Regions from separate parts of the Halobacillus sp. ABH2_015 genome, predicted to be linked through region 1. Evidence: riboswitches for the same ligand, from Rfam matches in the RefSeq annotation. Region 1 holds a riboswitch; the other holds the start of a gene.
What was found. Region 1 has a riboswitch for S-adenosylmethionine ahead of ACXAD6_RS15360 (acetyl-CoA C-acyltransferase). Riboswitches for the same ligand answer to the same signal wherever they lie in the genome.
Positions count from the first base shown of each region.

Region 2: it holds a riboswitch for S-adenosylmethionine, as region 1 does, so the genes downstream of both, msrA (peptide-methionine (S)-S-oxide reductase MsrA) here and ACXAD6_RS15360 (acetyl-CoA C-acyltransferase) in region 1, are expected to answer to the same signal.

Region 1 is NZ_JBSWUG010000002.1:2,923,085-2,932,337, forward strand. Features, by position in the region: gene ACXAD6_RS15325 (DUF5819 family protein) at 1-616, opposite strand, end outside; gene ACXAD6_RS15330 (hypothetical protein) at 696-1,040, opposite strand; gene ACXAD6_RS15335 (helix-turn-helix domain-containing protein) at 1,282-2,535, shown strand; gene ACXAD6_RS15340 (hypothetical protein) at 2,560-2,706, shown strand; gene ACXAD6_RS15345 (zinc-ribbon domain-containing protein) at 2,884-3,651, opposite strand; gene ACXAD6_RS15350 (TcaA NTF2-like domain-containing protein) at 3,677-5,062, opposite strand; gene ACXAD6_RS15355 (lactonase family protein) at 5,256-6,299, opposite strand; SAM riboswitch class I at 6,703-6,807, shown strand; SAM riboswitch class I at 6,875-6,982, shown strand; gene ACXAD6_RS15360 (acetyl-CoA C-acyltransferase) at 7,054-8,208, shown strand; gene ACXAD6_RS15365 (acetoacetate--CoA ligase) at 8,229-9,253, shown strand, end outside.
Region 2 is NZ_JBSWUG010000002.1:543,014-552,266, forward strand. Features, by position in the region: gene ppc (phosphoenolpyruvate carboxylase) at 1-2,389, opposite strand, end outside; gene ACXAD6_RS02680 (GNAT family N-acetyltransferase) at 2,626-3,141, opposite strand; gene ACXAD6_RS02685 (Na+/H+ antiporter NhaC family protein) at 3,318-4,799, shown strand; gene ACXAD6_RS02690 (DinB family protein) at 4,936-5,472, opposite strand; gene ACXAD6_RS02695 (AIM24 family protein) at 5,605-6,297, shown strand; SAM riboswitch class I at 6,437-6,557, shown strand; gene msrA (peptide-methionine (S)-S-oxide reductase MsrA) at 6,680-7,153, shown strand; gene eutH (ethanolamine utilization protein EutH) at 7,699-8,814, shown strand; gene ACXAD6_RS02710 (peroxiredoxin-like family protein) at 8,840-9,253, shown strand, end outside.

The DNA of each region.
Region 1 (9,253 bases):
CAAATTCATGAAGCTGCTGTTCTCTTTCATACTGCTCATTATCCTTTTCAGAAAATGGAACAGCTTTTGTTTCCTGCATTATAATTTGTATTTTTTCAATATCCTTCTCTGGATAGACACTTCTTACATAGGATTGAGCATATCGGTTCAGAGCTTCCTGGGCATATTCATCTTTTTTCTGAGTCCGTTCATTTTCAAGCAGATGATCATAGTCCTCTCGATCAAGGTTTTTCTCTTCAATTTTCTGTGATATTTTCAACGTCACCTCATCCGTTTGATACAGGGAAGTGAAGGCCCCTCTCTGGATTCGAACTAAACGGTTATACGGAGTAAAACGGTTGGCCTGATTTTTATCAATCATAAACGTTGTGAGATCAAGCCAGTCTGATGTACCTCCATCGGCAAACTGAGCCCGAACCATGAATTGGTTGTTGGTAGAAGCCGGGTTGGGAGCAAACAGCCTCCAATTTTGAGAAAATAAAGGTTCCATATAGGCATTGACGGCGAAGCTGTACTTTGCTTTAACGGGGTTGAAAGGAGTTAGATATAAGGCTGTTATAACTAAATGAAAAACAAACACGCAAAGGATTAAGCTGACTCCAATTTTCTTTATCATCGTGTCACCTCTTTAAAGGCAAATCTTCTGCCCTCTATAAAAAGGGCAGAGATTTGCGTTGGAATAACTCACCTAAGTATTATTGATCAAAGACGACTTTCACATCTTCATAATCGCTTTCTCCCTTAATTACATCGTTTCCACCAATCTGATTTTTCGCCCAGTCATACGCATCAGCACCAGCCTTGGCTGTCACGCCCGCTACAAAAGCTCCTCCTGCTACTGCTGCTCCTTTAAGAGCGTAAGCTCCAACCACTGCTGGAATAGCTTCCGGCTCGGCTCCATTTTCAGAAACCTGCTTCACTTCCAGAGTTGTTTGGGATTCGATATCATCTGTGCTAGCCAAAGCGGATGTGGCTGTCGTCCCTCCAACAAATAACCCTAATGCCATACAACCTGCCATCAATTGCTTCTTTACTTTCATTTGATATTCCTCCTTTAATGATCGTACAAAGCATAAGCCAACCAGATACAGTACAGGTACCTCCTTTGTGGTATCCCCCCCTTCAAAATTGCTTTTCTTCTCTTACACTTATTTCCTAGATAAATGGTATCATGGTAACCATGAAAGATGTATTTCGCATGTTATGAAAGAAAAGGGCTGTTTTTCTCGATTTTTTCATCCTATTGCGCAATATAAGAGAAGGAAGTGTTGAAGAGTGGATATGGGAAGAGTATTAAAATACTTTAGATTGAAAGAAGGCATGAGTCAGGAAGAAGTCTCAGAATCTATTGTTTCCCCCTCCTACTTATCAAGAATTGAAAACAACAAAACCACTGTAGAACCGGAAACCCTTATGCTGCTCTTGGAAAGGGTGGGGGTGAATTACGAAGAAATACAAGCAAATGAAGAAAAATTAAAAAAGCTCCTCCGTCACTGGGAAGAGCCCTTACTGAACAACGATAAGCAGGCGTCCGAAAAGATTTACCAGGAGCTGAAGTCTTTCATAACCCCCGTGACTAACACCAACCTTCAAGCTGAATATCATATAAAAAGAGTAAGGGCCTGCATCATCCTTCAAGCATTTGATGATATTAATGATTCCATTTTATTTATCAATGACATCCACGATACTCTCACATCCCGCAACCGCTTCTTTTACTACAAACACCTTGGAAACTACTATTGGGTGAAGAATCAACCCATGGTCGCAAAAGAACATTTTGAGAAAGCTTTGTCCGAGTATTCCTCGGTGGATTTAAACGAATTGGAACAAGCGGATCTATATTTCCTTTACGCCCTGACCTTATATGTGTCTCAAAATGAGACCTTAAGCTTTTCTTATGCTCAATCCGCTTTACTCCTGTTTCAAAACAACTACAAATCCAGACAGTGTTTAAAGATACACATCCACCTTGGTATTTGCTACAGCCGATTGGGAGATGTCCCCTCTTCCCTCTCCAACTTTGAGAAAGCGGAAAGCCTCGCACGAGAAATTGGAGATCAAGATCATTTAGGAATTATTTATCATAATATCGCCACGATGCATTTAAGAAAGAGGGAAAGGCAAATTTCTCTTGACCAGTTAGAAAATGCTCTTTACTACAAGAAAAAAACAAGCACCAGTTATATGAAATCCCTTGTGCTGCTGGTCCTCATTTACTATCAGGAGAACGAAAAAGATACCTGCATGAAGTACTTGAACGAACATCTGGACGTGGCAAAGCAGCTTCCTGAAGACAATATCCACACAAAAGAGTACTGGTTCTTCCATTCTTTTTTCTTTCAATCCGAAAAAGAGTGGGAAATCTATGTCAAAAAAACATTCCTGCCTTCTCTAAAAAAAGAACAAAAAAATCAGGAAATACAAAGGTATTCCCGATTTTTGGGAGAATACTATGAAGGAAAAGGAGGGTATAAAAAAGCAGCTGAGTACTATAAATTAGCGCTCGACAGCAATCCAGTCGCTGTCTACTAACTACTTCAACAGGGAGGGGAAATCATGAAGAAACTATTGTTGATCTTTAGTTTGGTCCTTGTGTTCATGGCCGGTCCAGCTTCAACCATGACGGCGGATTCTGTTGAAATTGGAAAACCTGGAGTGTCTGAAACCACCCCGAATGGTGATGAACTTCCGTTGAGTAATTAAATGAAGATTTTTCTGCTGTTCCTTACATAAAGCTTTGTGGCCATTTCAAACACCCCCCATATTCCTTTGAATATGGGGGGGTGTTCACTCTTCAAAACAATCTTAAACAGGATCTCCAGGTGAATAACTGAGCTCTTCTTCATCCCTTCTTCTATTTAATCATGATTTTTTCTTCATTTACCATCCATACGGCACACCCATTTCCCCTATCATCCGGTCAAACATACTCATCATCACAATCAAAAAGAAAAACGCCATCGCCACATTCGTCATTATAACGCCGTAAAACACATCCAGACCTTTAGCTGTTCCACCCGATTGAATTGAAAATAAAAGAACTGTACTTGCCGTTATATATAAAGCGATACTCACAAAAAAGAAAAACGTCCCGACGGTATTCATAGATAGTAGCATGAATAGATTGGCGGCTAGAAGTCCGGTCACAGGAAGGATGGCGAGCGATCCATATTTCGCAAGGACGCTCATGTAAGTGATTTCCACCCTCATCCATTTCCCTACGCCGAGGTTGACTGCGATAAACATCGCTAAAAAGAGCAGTTGATAGAGGAAAGGCTGCAGGACGAGAACACCAAAGAATACATCCGGCACAGCATCACCGAAGGTCCACACAGCCGCGTTTCTGGCCGCTAAATAAGAAAAGAACGGCATGAGAAAAGCGAGCAGCAGCAGAGCAATTAGACCATTGGTCCGGTGGGAAGCATCCGCCCGCTGACTGGCCCGAAACGGTTCCTGCAGCGCTTGGAGGGCAAAACGGTAAAACTGACGGCCTGTTTGTTTAGCCGTTTCTGTATAATCCTTCTGCGGAGGTAATGCGGCCGCTTCCACCGTCGATGCCGACGCATGCTCCGCAAGAACAGAGGCCCCGCATTTTCCGCAGAATTTACTGTCTTCATTCAATGGATTTCCGCATGTCGCACAATGCATAACATCCCATTCCCTTCATTAGAAGTCACCCGTCTGAACGATTGGTCTCATTGATGGCTACCTCTTCGATTTTCCAGCTGTCCCCGTCTTTGATTACGGTATAATCCTTCGTACGCTCGTAGTGCGTTTTCTCTCCTTCTGAGTCGGTAAAGATGAACGCTTCATCCGTCGTCACCACATAACCATCCACTCCATAAGCAGTAGATTTCACAATGTTATTCTCCGTAAACGCATAGGTGAAGCCTTTGCCTGAGATCCCGTCCAAATAATCCTGAAACTCAGCGGAAGCCTGACTGCCATCCTTGAGGAAAGGAGCAATCATCGAGAAGTCCTCCGCATTCAACGCTTCTTCATAGACCTCCCGGAAATCGAGCACGTGATCCTCGGCTGCTTCGGAGTCATCCGATTCCGGTACGTATTCAAAGACCGATTCCTCCGGTTCCTCCAGTTCTTCCTCAAAATAAAAACTCAGCTCACCCCAGTAGTCGCCATCCTCCGTACGGATCTGTCCGGACTTGACCACCTCTTTCTTATCGTTTGTCCACTCCGCATGAAGGGCCAGCTTGTTTCCGTCCGGCACAGGACCGATGACGCCCAGCTCATTCAGCGACTTCTTCGTACTCTTTCCGTTGACAAAAAGAATCGCTTCCGGCTGGTTGGTATCGACATCATACGTAGTCCCTGCAAAATATAGTTCCATATAGTAATCCGATTCCTCCGCCAGCACCTGGTATTCCCACGTGTCCTTGAACTTCCCATATACGTTCGATGCCTCTCCCTCAACTTTATACACACCAGGGTAGGCTTTGGCATTAACTTCGTCCTCGGCAGCATTCTCCACGGTGATTTTTTCTTTGCCGACTGTAAAGGAAGCATCATCCATGTTCGTTAAGAATCTGATCTCAGTCGGAACCGCTTCAATTTCATACGTCTTGTACATCCCAGGAATCACGGTTGTTTTTTTGACAGACAAAAGCGGGCTGCCGTATTCATCGCGGATGATGGTATCGAACCGCTGTTGTCCGCTGACGGCTTCCAGCATCTGTTCACGGATGGTCTCCCAATCATTTTCCTTCATATACTGCAGGTATTCCTTTTCATTCAGCCATGCTTTTTCATCCAGGGACAACTCACTTACAAAAGCTCCCGCATCATTATTCGTGACCGCACGATCCATCGCCCGGATCTTCGTCGTCGGGTCAAGCATCGATGACAAAATCAAATGAGCGGTCAGCAGCACAACAAAAACCGCCCCTATCGAGATCAGCGTGATTTTCTTTTTCCGCGGTATCGGTGGTCTTGGCGCTTTTGCTCCCGACCGGGTCAGCGGAGCATCCTTGGGTGCACCACATTCGGTACAAAAGGTTTCTTCCCCGCCCATCTCATGACCGCAGTGTTTACATACTTCCATCCAGCGACCTCCCTCGCCCTTGAAGGTGTTTCCCCGCCTGCTATGTACCTTCCTCCCTTCCCCTGATTTAGTTCCATATAATGGGGAGTAATTAACTATACTCAAACGGCCGGGGGTGTATGACTGTCCCTTTTTCCATAAAAAAGAAGAGGACATCCCTCCATGGGACGCCCTCTTCTTCCTATTTGTCTATTTACTTTATAAACTTCACGCAGACCGGCTCGGGTACGAATACATCGGACTGAACAAGCGTCAGCCTGCCGGTTGATTTGTCCCGCTCGAACAACGTCATCGTATTGGACTTCTGGTTCGTCGCAATCAGGAACTCCTCGGAAGGATCCATCACGAAATCACGCGGCCAGTTCCCTTCTGTCGAGGTCCACTCTACAAAAGTAAGTTTCCCTGTATCCTGGTTAACTTCATAAACAGCGATGGAATTATGCCCGCGGTTGCCGGCATAAACAAACTGTCCATCTGAAGAAATATGAATGGCACTGCCATCATTGGTTTCATCAAAGTCCTTAGGGATTGCGGCAATGGCCTGCTGCTCGGTGAAGCTGCCGTCCTTTTCATCATAATGAAGGACAAGCACTTCTGAGCTGAGCTCCGTCATCACGTAGGCATACTTTTTGTTCGGGTGGAAAGTAATGTGACGCGGACCGGAACCCGGTTTCGTGTTGAACACCTGCACCTGGCTCAACTCGCCATTGTCTACGGCGTAAGTAATAACACGATCGCTGCCAAGGTCAATCGCTATCACGTATTTTTCATCAGGGGTAAAGCCTGCATAGTGCATGTGCGGCTTTTCCTGACGCTCATGAGGGCCGGTACCTTCATGCTCCACGATTGAAACTGCAGGATTCAACGATCCATCTTCATTGGTCAGGTAGGAGACCACTTCTTTTGTATGATAGTTAGCCGTGACAACATTGTTATTCAAATGATCCACGCTCACGTGACACGGCGGAGAGCCCGCAGCTGTCTGAGCGTTTAATTTTGTGAGTTCTCCCGTTTCTGCATTGATAGAAAAGGACGTGACACCGCCGTTTTCCCCGTCTTTGGAAACCGCGTAAAGATTCTTTTGATCATCACTCACGGTGACGTACGTAGGGTTCTGCAATTCTGCAGCCAGCTGAATATTTTTCAGTTCCTTAGCGTCTGTATCCAGGGTGAACTGATAGACGCCTTTACTTTCCTGTTTGGTGTACGTACCGATGTAACCAACATATTCCGGCATAGTAAAACTCCTTTATTGAATAGTATCAGTAATTACCATACCCATTATCTCATAAAGACAAAAGAGGCTGAATCATTATCCATTTATGAATATCGAAAGTTATTAAAATCTCTGCTCATAAATCTAAAAGCAGCTCTACCTGTAAGGTATCATCTAATCAGTGAAACGTTATGTAGCCGCAGGAACCATCGGAGAATGGATGATGGACGAATTGATAGATGCCTTCATTTTTCTCGTGAAGTGCCCCGCATAATTGAAAGAATCGGCAAGCCCTAATGTTAAAGCGGTTCACACGTTCACCACCAGTCACAGAACAAAATGAATTTTCTAACTTTTCTATCAAATCCATTGACACCTATCCTTTCCCCTGCTAACATGGCACTTAACCAAATAAAGGAAGAACATCTTATCCAGAGAGGTGGAGGGACTGGCCCTGTGAAACCCGGCAACCGCTATATTGATAGCAAGGTGCCAAATCCTACTGAGTGAATGCTCAGGAAGATAAGAGATGCTTACAATCTCTAACCTCTCTATCTTTGATAGAGAGGTTTTATAGTTTCCAATTGAATACCGATTTCTTATCCAGAGAGGCAGAGGGACTGGCCCGTTGACGCCCGGCAACCAGCAAGCAACAGCTTGAAAAGGTGCTAATTCCTGCAGGAGACAATCCTGGAAGATAAGAAGAGCCGAGAGCCCTCTTCTTATTTTTGTGAAGAGGGCTCTTACTATTTTAAAAACAGGAGTTGTTCCATAAATGACGACAGTACTTCTAGACGGCATCCGCACCCCCTTCGGTAAGTGGAAAGGGGCTTTGAAAAAGAAATCCGCAGCAGAACTTGGGTCTCATGCGCTGAGCGCTCTATTAGAGAGAAACCCAGCCGCGAAAAAAGCAGATGGCGTGCTCCTCGCCCAGGTGATTCAGGCGGGAGGAGGCCAAAATCCTGCGAGACAGGCCGCTTATCAAGCGGGGGTGGATATCGCTACACCCGCTATCACACTGAACAATGTCTGTTTGGGAGGCATCGCTACAGTTACCGACGCCTCCCGGAGGCTGCAATTGAAGGAAGGGGAGCTGTATATCGTCGGCGGATTCGACTCGATGACGAATGCTCCTCATACCGCTCCTGTCCGAGCTTCCTCCGGACTTGGTCACAGCCTGCTGAAGGACACCTTACTGAACGACGGGTTATGGTGCGCCTTGAGCGATGTATCGATGGGAGCTCTCACCGATGAGAAAAACCGCTCCTTCGACATCAGCCGGGAGGAACAAGATGAATACGCCGCCCTTTCCCAGCAGCGGGCAGCGGACGCTCAGGAAAATGGCTGGCTGGAGCCGGAAATCGCTCCTTTTACTGAACGACTCGCAGAAGATGAAGGCATCCGTAAAGGGACGACAGCCGAAAAATTATCAAATCTCTCTCCCGCCTTTTCACGCGAAGGCACGATCACCGCAGGCAATGCCTCTCAAATGACGGACGGCGCGAGCGTTGGGATCGTTACCACGAAGGAAAAAGCGGAAGCCCTCGGCCAACAGCCACTGGCGGAAATCATCGACTGGTCAGAGATTGCCGGACCGGATCCGAGTTTACAAACGAAGCCATCACAGGCCATTCAGAAGCTGTTAGACAAACATCAGCTGACCACGGACGATATCGATTTGTTTGAAATCAATGAAGCCTTTGCCAGTGTCGTGATTGCCAGCTGCCGGGAACTCGGAATTGATTATGACCGCGTCAATGTGAACGGCGGTGCGATCGCTCTCGGCCACCCTTTAGGCGGGACAGGCTTCCGGCTCGTTCTGACGCTTGCCCATGAACTGAAACGACGCGGCGGAGGGAAAGGCATCGCTTCCCTTTGCGGCGGTGGCGGCCAGGGGATGGCCCTGTTGATCGACGTTCCCCATTCATAATTCGAAAGGAGACAAGTCCCATGAATACACCCATTACAGCTCAGCGTTCCCCTTACCTGTGGGAACCATCAAACGAACGCATCGAACAGTCGCATATCAAAGCTTTTGCTAACTATACCAACCAGGCGCTCTTCCCTTATGAACGTTTCCACCGCTGGTCCGTTTCCCACCTTTCCGAGTTTTGGTCGGCCGTATGGGATTACGCAGGGATCATCGGAGAAAAGGGAGACCGTGTGTTTGTTCCCGGTCCTTCGATGCCGGATAGTGCATGGTTTCCGGACGCCCGCTTGAATTTCGCTGAAAACCTGCTGCGCGGGTCGCTTGACCGGATCGCGGCTTATGAAGCGAATGAGGAAGGACTCACCCGAAGCATCACGCTGCAGGAACTGAAACAATCCGTGGCCAAAGCCCAGGAAGGGTTCAAACAATTGGGTGTCCAGGAAGGTGACTGTGTCGCCGGCATCACGACGAACGATATCCAGGGACTCGTCGCTCTGCTTGCTACGACATCACTAGGCGCCACCTGGACATCCTGCTCCCCGGACTTCGGAACAAAAGGAATCGTCGACCGCATTGGTCAGGTGAAACCGAAAGTATTGATCGCGGCACTCTCCTATCAATATAAGCAGAAGCCCTTCGATATCGAAGATAAAATCAAACAGACGACCAAGCACCTGGAAGGACTATCCGCGGTCGTCACGTTCGGAGGAGAAACGTCAATTGAAGGCATCCCGACTCTATCCTGGGACGAGCTTTGCCGCAATGAAGCCGAAGAGCCTGTGTTCCAACCCGTTGCCTTCAACCATCCCCTGTATATTTTATATACATCCGGAACGACGGGGCTTCCGAAAGCGATCGTCCATTCTGTCGGAGGCACTCTTCTGCAGCATGTAAAAGAACACCAGCTCCACTGTGATGTTCAGCAGGATGATGTGTTGTTCTGGTACACCAACACCGCCTGGATGATGTATCCGTGGCTCGTTTCCGGACTCGCCAGTGAAGCCGCCATCCTGTTGTATGACGGCTCTCCCGTAAGAAAGGAATC
Region 2 (9,253 bases), 2.4 Mb from region 1:
GCCAGTTTTCATACATCTGCTGCAATTGGTCAAGTTGCTCGCTGCCTTGATCGGCATAATAAGCGAGACCCGTTCCTGCGGCGTACCAGGCAGGGAGGAGCTGGCGGTTCTGTGTCCAGGCAAAGACCCATGGAATGGCGCGCAGATTTTCAAACTTGGAGCTGTCCTTACGCTTCATTGGCCGTGACCCTATATTCAGGCCGCTGATTTCCTGAAGCGGCGTGGCTTCATTGAAGTACGTAAGAAATTCAGGGTCGCCGAAGACAAGGTCCTGGTATTTTTTAAGAGACACTTCGGAAATTTCTTCGATGGCCTGTTCCCATGTGTCTTCACGGTGGTGGCCCTGCTCCGATTCCTTCGAGACATTGGCTGCGCCTTCCACAAGGGTGGAGGCTGCCTGTTCCAGGCTTCGGTAAGCAATGTCACGTAGCAGATAACGGGAAGAAAGCACTTCTCCTTGTTCGGTGATCTTCACTCCTTCACCCAGGGTTTCAGCAGGTTGTGACAGCAGGCTGCGGTTCAATGGTCCGCCCCCGCGGCCTAATGAGCCTCCGCGGCCATGGAAGAACTTGAGACCGATACCATAATCCTCGGCCATTTCACGGATTTCCTGCTGAGCCTTGTACAAACGCCAGTTGGCCGTGAGTGTTCCACCATCTTTACTGCCGTCGGAATATCCAAGCATAATTTCCTGTGAACTGCCGCGCTTTTTCAAGTGACGGCTGTATATGTCCATATCAAACACAGTTTTAAGAATCTCAGGTCCGGCAACGAGATCGTCCACGGTTTCCAGCAGCGGGGCAACATTGATGTTGCTTTCCACTGTGCCATCGGCGTGAAGTCTGTAAATACCCGCCTCTTTAGCAAGGACAAGAACTTCCAGAAGATCACTTGCGGCTTCTGTATGACTGATCAAGTAAACTTCAATGGAGCGTTTACCGAACTCCAGGTGAGCTTTACGGATCATTTGGAAAACGGTCAGCATCTGCTGGGTGGACTCTGAATAATCCTCGTTCAGCAGGGAAATCGGACGCGGGTCTTTCAATACATCCTGAAGGACGGCCAGCTTCCGCTCTTCAGAGAGAGCTGAATAGTCCTCTTCAATTCCAACCTTACGGAGCAGTTCGGTAACCGCAGCTTCATGCTCCCCGCTGTGATTACGGATGTCCAGAGTAGCGAGATGGAAGCCGAACATTTCCACCTGTCGGATCAACTTTCTCAATTTTTTGAGTTCGCCTCGGTTCGGCTGGTGGGTCTGGGCGCTTTCCTGTATAAGGAGAAGGTCTTCGTGCAGTTCGTCTGCATCTTTATAACCAATCTCAGACCGGCCTACTTGACGCAGGCGTTCAAGGATGATGGCAAACTTCCTGCGGTAGATTTCCCGGTCATCCCGCCATCTCTTTTCTTCAGAAAGAAGAGGTTCCTGCTCCTCGATCGATCGTTTCAGAGCGTCGGTCACGGTCACTTGTGTCGAAGAGTGACTGAATCGTTTCATCAGCTCCACAAGGACCTGGTCATATTTTTTCAAAGCAAGACGGCGCTGCTTCTCAAGCGTTTCCCAAGTGATTTCCGGAGTCACGTTCGGGTTTCCGTCACGATCTCCACCAATCCAGGATCCGAATTTAAGGAAATTCGGTACGTCCCAGTCTTCTCCTGGGAAATGATCTTCCAGACGATTTTCAAGCTCCTGATGAATATCAGGAAGAACATCAAACAACGTCTGGTCGAAGTAGTACAATCCATTCCGTACTTCATCCATGACGGTCGGTTTGCGCTCACGGAGTTCATCCGTCTGCCATAGAACTGTCACTTCGTTCTGGAGGCTGTCCTGAAGATTTTGGCGTTCTCCTTTTGTGAGCTGCGGGTGATCCAGCTTTTGAAGGATTGCAGCAATCCGTTTCTGGATTTCGAGCACAGTTCTCTTGGTTGCTTCCGTCGGGTGTGCGGTAATGATCAATTCAAGGGAAAGGTCGTGGAGCACATCTTGAATCAACTCTTTGGAAAAGTTGTTGTTTTTCAAATTAACCACGGCACTTTCCAATGAAAAAGGCTGTGCCCCATGATCTTCACGGAGCTGATATTCTCTTCTTCTGCGGATTCTGTGGTTCTGCTCAGCGATATTCACAAGATGGAAATAGATGGAGAATGCGCGGATGACCTGCGAGCGCATAGGAGGCTCGAGGCTCTGGATTTCTTGTTTCAGCTGTTTATAAGTATGCTGTTCAGGGTTTTGGCGTAAGTCTTTGGTCAGCTGGCGGATGGTTTCTACTTTATTTAATAACTCTTCACCGCCGTGATGGACAAGAATGTTTCCAAGCATTTGTCCAAGGGAACGGATATCTCTCCTCAAGGGAGTCGTGTGGTCGTTTGTACTGTTAAGCGTTGTCACAATTTCACCTTCCTGTCAGATCTGTAAAATGGATAGTATTGTGCTTCATAATATTATCAGAATTATTTGTATAGTCAAATGTTCAGCAGTACCCTGTGCTTTTATATGGAAGCAGCGAGGGGGAAGGAATGCTTCCGTAAAGTGTGCTGGCCATAGACATGTAAGCGCTACCTTATAATCTGAGTAAAGAACCTTCTTTTCTATTTTAATTTTTTTTGAAGCAGAAAACAAAGATATCAATGATATGGAAACATCCGCTGATTTTTCCATTCATTTTTGGTGAGGAACATTTCCAGTGTGTGCCAAGGCTGGGTCTCCGTCATTTCCTTATTTTTATCTTGTTCTTTGAATGAGAACCCCGCTTTTTCATATACCCGGAGAGCCGGGGTGTTGAAGGCGAAAACGCCTAAGGTGACGCTCTCCAGATGAAGTCGGTCGAAGGCGTAGGTTGTGATTTCACGCAGCATCCGTGCAGCAACCTTTTTTCCTCTGTGTTCGGGATTCGTTATCACACGACCGATTCTTCCTGTCTTAAGAGGTTCGATCCGGCCGATGGAAATGTGTCCGGCCGGGCTGTCTTCCAACAGAGCTGTGAACGATTGACGGTCCTCCTCATTCAAGTATTTCTCCCACTGGCTCAGGGAGAGGGGGTGCTCAAAACCGGAGCCGCTCCATTGTTTCAGCTCGTCCTTTGACCTGATCCATTGACTGATCGTTTCAAAATCTTCCATTTTTGCCTGCCTTAATTTCATAATATAACTCCTTTATAACCAATGGTCTGTTCAGATACTATTACTGATCAGAGGTTTCTGTGCTTTCCAGATGATATCCTGATTTGCTTTAAAGTGGTAACAATTCAGCTGTTTATATTCCATCATATCAGGTGGTAAACTATACAAGGTTAAGTAATTGTTGAGGAGGGAATCAGATGGCTGATCAAGAGGGAAGAAATGAAGAAGTCATCGATGAAGCCTTAGGAGAAAAAGAAATCAAACGCCTGGAGTTCCATGGCGGGGTATTTGCTGCAACGATTCCTTTGGTTTTCTTTATCATTTGGGCCATTGTCTTAAGTGTGGCAGGTCTTGTTACAGAGCAGGGGCTTGTCTTAGGAATTGTGATTGGAATCGGCCTCGGTCTGTTCTTTACTAAATCGAAATGGTCAGATTATGCGCAGAGTCTGATTACAGGGATGGCTCAGCCGGTAGGGATCGTTTCGATCATTGCCTGGTTCTGGGCCGGCATGTTTGCAAATATGCTGTCTGCCGGAGGACTGGTGGATGGTCTGATCTGGTTCGGCTTCCAAACAGGGCTGGAAGGTGGAGCTTTCGTCGGTATTACGTTTCTGCTCGCCGGCTTATTTTCCACAGCCGTAGGAACTGGATACGGTACGGTAGCCACGTTCGGTGTGCTTATGTATCCAGCTGGTGTCATATTAGGAGCGGATCCGGTGCTGCTTGTTGCAGCGATTTTAAGTGGAGCTGTATTCGGGGATAACCTGGCGCCTGTTTCTGACACAACGATCGTCTCTGCAACGACACAGGAAGCGGATGTCCCTGGAGTTGTCCGTTCCCGTTTTAAATACTCCATGGCGGCTGCTGTTCCGGCAATGATTCTTTTCATTGTTTTCGGCGGCGGTGGGGAACAAGGAAGCCAGCAGGTGATCAATGACCTGCAGAGCCAGGTGTCACCCAACGGTCTGTTGATGCTGGTGCCATTTGTACTCGTTCTTATCCTGGCGCTGAGAGGCCAGCATCTTCTGACGTCCTTATCATGGGGGATTCTTGCATCCGTGGCTTTCATATATTTGAGTGGCATATCCTTAAAGGAAGTGCTGTATATTCATTTCAATGAAGCAGGAGACCCTGTGATTGAAGGGGCCCTTATTGATGGAATCAGCGGATATTTCAATATGGCTGTTTTGATCCTGTTCATTCTTGCGGCGGCTTACATGCTTGAAGTAGGAGGGACGATGGAAGTGATTAAGAACTTCTTCCTCCGCATCATCAATGGTGTAGTCCGCAGAGCTGAACTCGCCATCTTTGGTATTGTAGCTTTCTTGAATGCCTTCATCACAATCAACACAGCGGCGGAAATTGCAGCGGCTCCGTTTGTGAGGAAAATCGGGAAGGAATTGAATATCCATCCATACCGGCGGGCCAACTTCCTGGATACAGTGACCTCTTCCCTGGGGTATATTTTCCCTTGGAGTGGTGGTGTCCTGCTTGCCTGGGCCACGGTTCAGGGAGCGGCAGACAAGTATGACTTCCTCCCCGTCGTTTCGCCTGGTGAAGTATTCCCGTATGTGTTCCAAGGATGGCTCCTTCTGCTTGTTATGCTGATCGCAGCATGGACAGGATGGGGGCTCCGTTACACCGGGAAGAACGGCGAAGAAGTGAAGCCTGAAAAGTAAACAGGATCGTCAAAGATAGAAAAAGCGCAGAGATTCGTCTCTGCGCTTTTCAACTGTAGACAAGAGACTGGACTTGTCATCCAGTGGATCTGTAGGTGGTGTGGAGAGATTTACCTCTGCGTGTTTTTCTACGCGTTTATAAAGCTTCCACAGTTTCTTTCATTTGATCAAGGTGGCGGAGTTCGTGCCAGCCGATGAATTCAATCCACTGCACCAAGTCCATGTCTCCGAAAGCGGGGTGGGGAAACACACGGTTCTTCAATGTTTCTTCATCTTTGTTATGAATGAGGAATAACGTAGCTTCCCTTGTTTTTTTCAATCCATCCTCGGCTTCTGCAATCGTTTGGCACGTACCTTCAGGCCGGACGGACTCAGGGGCTTCCACCTTGTAGTCCCTTTCCGTCGTCCGGTGGATCGGTTTTTCGGAAGTCTGCTGGATATCTCCCTGCTTTACTGCCTGCTTGATCTGGTAGACGACAAGTTGTTCCATCAGGTACAGGTGCTCCAGAATTTCAAGGACCGACCATTTTCCTTCCCCGGGCTTCTGTGCTGCCATTTCGTCAGAGACGGAATGGGCATACTCCAACAGCTGTTTTCTTTTCTCATCAAGACCATACATAAACAGGTCCTCCTCGTCCTTAGGTTGTTTGAATAGATCAAATAGAATCATCATTCCCCTGCCAGGTGGTGATGAAACCTTTCCTCCATTGTAAACGTAAAACGATAGACAAAGGTTTCATAAATGGTCTAACCCACCCCGGGGTGTGGTATAGAACTATAACCTACATAAAAGGAGGAATCTGTCATGGCAGACTATTCGATTGAGGAGTTTATCAGGGCGACGAAACAGGATGATTCAGAAAATGATTATTTTGAGCTGGAAACCCCGCGTATTCTCGAGGTGAACCTGATGGATCAGGTCTGGGCGAAATCCGGGGCCATGATTTCCTATAATGGGAATATCAAGTTTGAGAGAGAAGGGATTCTGGAGCACGGTGTAGGAAAAATGTTCAAGAAGGCGTTGACGGGAGAAGGCAGTTCGCTGATGAAAGCGACAGGGCGCGGACGTTTGTATCTCGCTGATCAGGGGAAAAAGATTACGATTTTTGACTTGGATAATGAAACCATTACAGTCAACGGTAACGATCTTCTCGCCTTTGAGCCGAGCATCGACTGGGATATCAAGCTGATGAAAAAAGTGGCCGGGATGGTTTCCGGCGGTCTGTTTAACGTGACCTTGAATGGCAGCGGACGTGTGGCTGTCACCTCCCATTACGAACCACTGACATTGCTCGTACGCCCGGGAGAACCGGTTATTACGGATCCTCATGCGACCGTAGCCTGGTCCGGGCATTTGGAGCCGAATTTCAAGACGGATGTAAGCTTTAAAACGTTTATCGGACGGGGAAGCGGGGAATCTATTCAAATGCAGTTCGAAGGAGAAGGTTTTGTCATCGTCCAGCCGTATGAAGAAATTGAAACAACAGGCAGTCAGTAAGACTTTTCTTTTGCGTGGACTGGCATAGTCATGCTAAAGTGTGAATACAATGATGATACAAAAAGAATCATCATTTATCCTTTACTTCGTTACTGAAACGTAGTATATTGATAATCAACATTAAATAAATAACGGAAACTTCTTATCCAGAGAGGCGGAGGGACTGGCCCTTTGATGCCCGGCAACCATCGAATCAATCCACGGATTGACGAGAACGGTGCCAATTCCTGTAGGATGAACACCATCCTAAAAGATGAGAGGATCGTACGGATTGATACGAACCCCTTTTCTTATGTGGATAAGAAAAGGGGTTTTTTGCATATCAGCATACCCGTCATGGCTCTCGATAGAAGTTGCGTTAAAGGAAAGGGAAGATGTAGATATGGCAACAGCAATTTTCGGCGCAGGATGTTTTTGGGGAGTAGAAGCATTTTTTGAGAAATTCGAAGGGGTAACGGCAACAACCGTCGGTTACATCGGGGGACATCTCGAAAACCCTTCCTATGAAGAAGTGAAACAGGGAAATACCGGTCATGCGGAAGCTGTCCGTATCGAATATAATCCTGCTGTCATTACGTATGCCAAACTGGTCAATATCTTTTTTGAAGCTCACGACCCGACACAGGTAAATCGTCAGGGCATTGATGTAGGACATCAATACCGTTCAGTGATCTTCTATACAGATGCAAGCCAGAAGTACATTGCAGAAGAAAAAATCAAAGAATGGAGTGCCAAAGGCATCTTCAAGCGTTCAATCGCTACACAGGTGGAAGAGGCTTCTTCTTTCTTTGAAGCAGAAGAGCATCACCAGAAGTACATTCAAAAACATGGCTCCGCAGCCTGTTCCATCGGCTGATGAAAAGCCCCACACTGAGGGGTTCAGCTTGTAGAGAAACCCCTGTTTCTTTACAAGCTTTTTTCTTTCTTCCCGAAAGGAGCGGTGCCCTTTCCGCGGACGAGCGAACGAGCTTCCTCGCAACACCCACGCTCGGCGGTCTCGGACCACTCGTTCTTCCGCAGGAGTGGAAAGGGCACCGCTCCTTGGGAGTTCTCTAACATCGAACAAGACTCTCCTTCACCCCGCTCATCCTTGCTGGATGGAGGAGAGGCTTGTTCATATTCCGGCAGCCAGCCGTTATCAGCGTCTGTTCTTTTCCTTTTTTTCCACGCAAGTGCGCAACAGCGCAGCCCGTGCCGTTCTTTTGAATCTGAGAACCTGCGTAGGGCGTGCCCGCGGCATTCATATACCGATAAGCGGAAAGTGGCCCTTCCCACGACTCATGGACAACTCTAACTGGTTAACACAGGATTTTTCTATAGCCAGAGCCCCTCAGTGAGGGGGCTTTTTTTATGGGGGAAAGTTCACTAGAATGGAGGAGATGAAGAGAGGAGGGAGAGGCTGTGTTGAATGATATCATCCTTATGGTCATGTGCGCCTTTATGGTTCTTGGAGCTCTTGATTACTACATATTGAATCACCGCCTTGCCTTAGGATGGCGTTTTTATGAAGCCTTTATGATGATGGGTCCTCTGGCCTTGTCCATGGTGGGGATCATCTCTCTGGCCCCGGTGCTGTCCAGATGGCTCGCGCCGGTCGTCACTCCATTGTTCCAGGCTGCAGGAGCTGATCCTTCGATGTTTGCTTCTATGCTGCTTGCCATTGATATGGGGGCTTATCCTCTGGCGGAATCGCTCGCGGCAGACAAAGGAGCGGCTGTTTTTTCGTGGGCTCTGCTTGGGACGATGATGGGCCCTACGCTTGTGTTTACCATTCCAGTTGCCTTGACCGTTGTAGCAAAAAAAGATCATCCTTTTTTCGCAAAGGGAATTCTTGCAGGAATGGTGACGATTCCAATCGGTTGTTTCATCGGCGGGTGGACAGCCGGCTATGAACCGGGGTGGATGCTTAGAAATCTGCTTCCGGCCATGATTCTATCCCTTTTCATCGCCGCCGGTCTCTGGCTCTTCACAGCCTTGACCATTCGTCTGTTTTCCTATTTCGGCAAAGCGGTCGAAATCATTATTATTTCAGGGCTTGCTCTCATCATTATTGAAACGTTAACAGGTATAACGGTTCTCCCCGGTATGGCTCCGTTATCAGAAGGGATGCTCATCGTGGGTAAAATCACTGTCACACTTGCAGGGGCTTATCCGCTGGTGGCGTTTATCAGCAGGCACGGCGAAAAAGTGCTCACCCGTGCGGGAAGACGTCTCGGGATGAACGCGGTATCGATGACAGGATTCATCGCATCGCTTGCTCATCATTTGCCGATGCTTGCCGTCATGAAGGACATGGACGATAGAGGGAAGACCATCAATGCGGCCTTTGCAGTCAGCGGAGCATTCGTATTCGGAAGCCACTTCGCATTTGTGGCCGGCGTCCAGCCGGACATGATACTTCCGGTGATCGTGGGCAAATTAAGTGCAGGTATTCTTGCTGTGAGTTTAGCCCTGATTCTAACGAGACAAGACGTTTCATTTTATGAAGAAGAAGATTCTTCGTATAATGAAGATTGAAATTGATCATAAAGGAGTTTTTCAAATGACGACAGATATGCGCAGACAATTTGACCAATACATCGAGAAATTCAAACAGAATGCCTCCCAGGAAGTTCAGGACAAAATGAGCGACGCCATTAATGAATTGGAAGCCTCTGAAGAGGGGAACGGTCTTTCCAAAGGAGAAAAAGCCCCGGACTTCATCCTTCCAGATGCCAAAGGTGGTCAGGTTCAGCTTTCCGAACAGCTGAAGCAGGGTCCTGCTATCGTAACTTTCTACCGCGGCGGCTGGTGCCCTTACTGCAACATGGAGCTGCGTGCCTATCAGGAAATCATGGATGATATTCATAATGAAGGAGCTCAGCTGATTGCTATCAGCCCGCAGACGCCGGATCAATCCATGACTACTCAGGAGAAAAACGACCTGGAGTATCACGTTTTGAGTGATGTTGGAAAC